One region of the Mycobacterium shigaense genome, then DNA from elsewhere that is predicted to be linked to it. Evidence: riboswitches for the same ligand, from Rfam matches in the RefSeq annotation. Region 1 holds a riboswitch; the other holds the start of a gene.

What was found. A riboswitch is a leader RNA that binds a small molecule or an ion and turns the genes downstream of it on or off. The one in region 1 is predicted to bind cobalamin.
Region 2: it holds a riboswitch for cobalamin, as region 1 does, so the genes downstream of both, MSG_RS08880 ((2Fe-2S)-binding protein) here and metE (5-methyltetrahydropteroyltriglutamate--homocysteine S-methyltransferase) in region 1, are expected to answer to the same signal.

What each region holds. Positions count from the first base shown of each region.
Region 1 is NZ_AP018164.1:4,155,575-4,157,961, reverse strand. Features, by position in the region: gene metE (5-methyltetrahydropteroyltriglutamate--homocysteine S-methyltransferase) at 1-1,318, opposite strand, end outside; cobalamin riboswitch at 1,457-1,657, opposite strand; gene MSG_RS19295 (SDR family oxidoreductase) at 1,803-2,387, opposite strand, start outside.
Region 2 is NZ_AP018164.1:1,886,141-1,888,527, forward strand. Features, by position in the region: gene MSG_RS08870 (glycosyltransferase) at 1-652, shown strand, start outside; gene MSG_RS08875 (DUF3046 domain-containing protein) at 674-868, shown strand; gene MSG_RS08880 ((2Fe-2S)-binding protein) at 894-1,574, opposite strand; cobalamin riboswitch at 1,619-1,740, opposite strand; gene recA (recombinase RecA) at 1,908-2,387, shown strand, end outside.

The DNA.
Region 1 (2,387 bases):
CGATGGTCGTGGTCGGCAGCGGCGGCAGGTGCAGCCGCGCTTCCTGGCTGGCGCGACGTGCGGCCGCGTCGCCGCGATGCACACCGGCCGCGACGACCGAGCCGAGACGCTCGCGGAGCTGGTCGTCGTGCAGGCGCGGGTCACTCGTGCGCGACGCGACGGCGGCGTTGGAGGCCGCGATCTTGTCGGCGACGTCCTTCGATAACGCCTCACGTCCCTCGCGCAGGGACCGGGCCAGGGTCACCACCTCGACGACCTTCTCCTGTCCGAACGCCAGCCAGCTGCGCAGCGCGTCGTCGAGGCCGGTCTCGGGGTCCAGCGAGTAAGGCACGTGCAGGGTCGAACACGACGTCGACACCGCGACGTGGGCCGCCGAATGCTGCAGCGCCGCCAGCTTGTCCAGTGCCGCTTCGAGATCGGTGCGCCAGATGTTGCGCCCGTCGACGACGCCGGCCACGAGCGTCTTGTCGGCCAGGCCGGGCGCGATCGCCGTGTCGGCTCCGTACACGAGGTCGACGCCGATCGCCTCGACGGGCGTGCGGGCCAGCGCGCCCAACGATTCGCCGGGGTCACCGAAGTAGGTGGCCACGTAGATCGCCGGCCGGTTGGTCACCTTGCCCAGCGCGTTGTAGACCGCCTCGGTCAGGGCGGGGGCGTCGGGGGAGATGTCGGTGACGAGCGCGGGCTCGTCGAACTGCACCCACTGCGCACCGTTATCGGCCAGCAGCGACAACAGCTCGGAGTAGATCGGCACCAGCTCCTGCAACCGCTCGATCGGCGCGCCCGCGCCGCCCTTGACGTCACCGACGCCCTTGCTCAGCAACAGGAAGGTGATCGGTCCGATGACGACTGGGCGGGCCGGGATACCTTGCGCGATAGCCTCTTTCAGCTCGGAAAGTACCTTGTCGGGGTTCAGCGCGAACGTCGTCGCGGGCTCGATCTCGGGAACGATGTAGTGGTAGTTGGTGTCGAACCATTTGGTCATTTCCAGCGGCGCCACCTCGTTGTTGCCGCGCGCCACCGCGAAATAGCGATCCAACTCGTCGGGAACCTGCGCGGCCCGAGCCGGCAGCGCGCCGAGCATGACGGCGGTGTCGAGCATCTGGTCGTAGTAGGAGAAGGTGTTCACCGGCACCGAGTCCAGGCCGGCCGCGGCCAGACTCGCCCAGGTGTCTCGGCGCAGGGTTGCAGCTACGGCCTCCAGCTCGGCACGGCTGGTGCGTCCGGCCCAGTAGCCCTCGGTCGCACGTTTGAGTTCCCGCTTGGGGCCGATGCGCGGGGAGCCGACGACTGTTGCGGTAAATCGTTGGGGGGTCACGGTTTTGTTCGTCCTTCAATCGGCGTGATGGTCACCGCCGGCGGACGTGCAGCCGATCCGTCGGCGGCGGTACCCAGTACCAACCGCAACGGCTGCAGCCAAACGCCCATTCCTCGAGGCGATGAGCCGCCGGACGCGGCGCGCCCAGCACGGCTGGCAGGTCTCCGGACTCGCAGGCGCGCACTCGGTGGTGCTCCTAATGGCCGTCGCTTCCCAGTCTTGCGACCAGTGCTTGCCAAAAACTCTGACGGCGGTCGTTCCTGCATACCGTTGCGGGACAGTCCCGGATTCTCACCGGGTTCCCTCTCGCGAAGCGTTACTAACGTTGCCCCGCTCGATGCTTGCGCCGCGGTTGCGGCGCAAGCAGACCAGCTGCGTAACGGAGCTTACTCCGGCGTCGGGTCGACAACAGACATGTGGCCCAACGTGACGGTAGCGTCACGTTGGGCCGCCGGCGTGACGGTAGCGTCACGTTCGCGACGGGCTAGCTGGCAAGCGCCTCCGCGATGGGAGTGTCGCCGTTGTTGAAGTCGATGGTCCGGCGGATGGTCGAGTCGCCCGCCAGTGCGGCGGCCACCACCAGCGCGACGTCGGCGCGCGTGACCTCGCCTTTGCCTTTGCCGATCGAGATCCGTCCGGTCGCCTCGTCCAGCGTCAGCCGCCCGGGACCCAGCACCGTCCAGTCCAGCTCGCTGGCCCGTAGGTGTTCATCCGCGGCGGCCTTGGCCTCCGCGTAGGCAAAGAACGGATCATCTTGCGGAACACCGTGATTCGGCCCGGCGCCGAAGTAGGAGACCATGACGAAGCGTTTGACGCCCGCCCGCCCTGCGGCGTCGATCACCCGGATCGCGGCGTCCCGGTCCACGGCGTAGGTCCGCGCGGGGTTGCCGCCGCCGGCGCCGGCGGAGAAGACGACCGCGTCATGCCCGGCCACCAGCTCGGCCAGCGCGTCGGTGTCGAGGCGCTCGATGTCGGCCACCACGGGCGTGGCGCCGGTGGCCGCGACGTCGTCGGAATGCTCGGGATTGCGGAACACCGAGGTGACCTCGTCGCCGCGCTCGCTGAGGAT
Region 2 (2,387 bases), 2.3 Mb from region 1:
GCTGCCGGCCCGCGACCCCGGCCCGTTGCGGCGGCTGATCGCCACGCTGCCCGCGCTGGAGGTCCCGCGCCCGGACTGGCCGGCCGAGGCCGTCGTGGTGGGCCCGCTGCATTTCGAGCCGACGAATCGGGTGCTGGACATTCCCGCCGGCTCCGGGCCGGTCGTGGTGATCGCGCCCTCGACCGCGCTGATCGGGACGCAGGATCTCGCCGAGGTCGCGCTGCGGTGCCTGACGCCGGGGGAGACGTTGCCCGCGGGGGCGCGGGTGGTGGTGTCGCGCCTGGGCGGGGCGGAGCTGAGCGTACCGCCCTGGGCGGTGGTCGGGCTGGGTCGCCAGGACGACCTGTTGGCGCACGCCGACGTGGCGATCTGCGGCGGCGGCCACGGCATGGTGGCCAAGTCGCTGCTGGCCGGGGTGCCGTTGGTCGTGGTTCCCGGTGGCGGCGACCAGTGGGAGATCGCCAATCGGGTGGCGCGCCAGGGCAGCGGGCGGTTGATCCGCCCGTTGACCGCCGACGCGTTGGTGGCCGCGGTCAACGACGTGCTGTCGACGCCCGGCTACGGGCTGGCGGCGCGGGCGGCCGCCGCCGGCAGCGTCGGCGTCGCCGACCCGGTGTGGGTGTGCCATGAAGCGCTCGCCCTGGCGGGCTAGCGGCTCGGTATCTTGGCTGGCGTGCGGCTGACGGAGTTCAACGAGCGGGTGGTGTTGCGCTTCGGCGCGGCTTACGGCGCATCGGTGTTGGTCGATCACGTGCTCAGCGGCTTCGGCGGCCGGACCGCGGCCGAGGCGATCGAGGCGGGCGTCGAACCCCGCGACGTCTGGCGGGCGTTGTGCGCCGACTTCGACGTGCCCCGCGACCAATGGTGAGCGGCTGTCCCGTCGGCCCGGGTGCTCACCGCCGGCTCGACCGCGGCGCCCGGCGGAACACGCAGTCGCCGCAGACGGATCGCCCGGGCAGGCGATAGAACAGGCAGCAGCTCTCGCGCGCGAAGCCCAGGTGTGAGTCGGTCAGCACGCCGGACCCGGCCAGCACGCCGGTCTCCAGCAGGGAGTCGGTCATCTCGACGATGCGGGCGCGCAGGTCGGGCCGCGCCGCCAGCAGCGCTCGCGACGCGCCGACGAGCGCGGAGGCGATGTTGCCCGCCAGCAGGGCCGGCGCCAGCTTGACCCGCAGCCCGTCGGCGAACGGCCGCATGTGTTGGTGCACCACGATCCGGTACAACGACCTCGCCGAGACCTCGGCATCGGGCGCTGCGACGGGTTCGGGCATGCGCAGCTGGGCCCCGTCGTCGGCGCGTTGCAGGTCGCGCAGGTCGGGGACGACGCCGTGGGCCAGGGCGCACGCCAGCACCGGCGACCAGAGCCGGCTGGCATGGCCGAGATGAACCAGCGAGGCGCCGATCCGCAGGTCCGTCGTGTGATAGCGCCTGGCGGTGGCGTCGATCAGATCGGCGAAGCCGTCGGCGTAGTCCTGGCGGACCGGGTGCCACCCCGTCGCGCCGCAACCGTTCACGGTCAACGCGAAAAAGCCTTTGTAGGAAGAGATTTCGGCTAGTTCGCCGGAAATTTCCATGCTGGCGCGACCACCCCTCTCCGGGGAAATCCGCCCCGGTGTCGATTGAGGAGGCGCCGACGGTGAGTATCTGGCTCTCGGGATGTGACCGATCACAGTGGCGGGACCGCACCGGATTCGCACCGGTTTCCTCGGCTCTTGCGGGCCCGTCGACGCCTTTTCGATAGCCGATATTGCCACACGCCCGCCGTGCGGCGTGTCGAACGTAAATCGAACAGGTGTTCGTCTACTGTGTTGATCACTCGAGGAGTGACGACTTGTCGGTAGCCAGCTCTAGTGTCACGGCCAACCGACCGATACCGGTCAGCGCAACACCGACTACAGGAGAGAACCATGGCGCAAGCCCCCGACCGTGAGAAGGCCCTCGAACTGGCGATGTCCCAGATCGAGAAGAGTTACGGCAAAGGCTCGGTGATGCGTCTCGGCGACGAGACGCGGCAGCCGATCTCGATCATCCCGACTGGATCCATCGCACTGGACGTGGCCCTGGGCATCGGCGGCCTGCCTCGCGGCCGGGTCGTGGAGATCTACGGTCCGGAGTCCTCGGGTAAGACCACCGTCGCCCTGCACGCGGTGGCCAATGCCCAGGCGGCCGGCGGCGTCGCGGCCTTCATCGACGCCGAGCACGCCCTGGATCCCGATTACGCCAAGAAGCTCGGCGTCGACACCGATTCCCTGCTGGTCAGCCAGCCCGACACCGGTGAGCAGGCCCTCGAGATCGCCGACATGCTGATCCGCTCCGGCGCCCTGGACATCCTGGTCATCGACTCGGTGGCCGCACTGGTGCCGCGCGCGGAGCTCGAGGGCGAGATG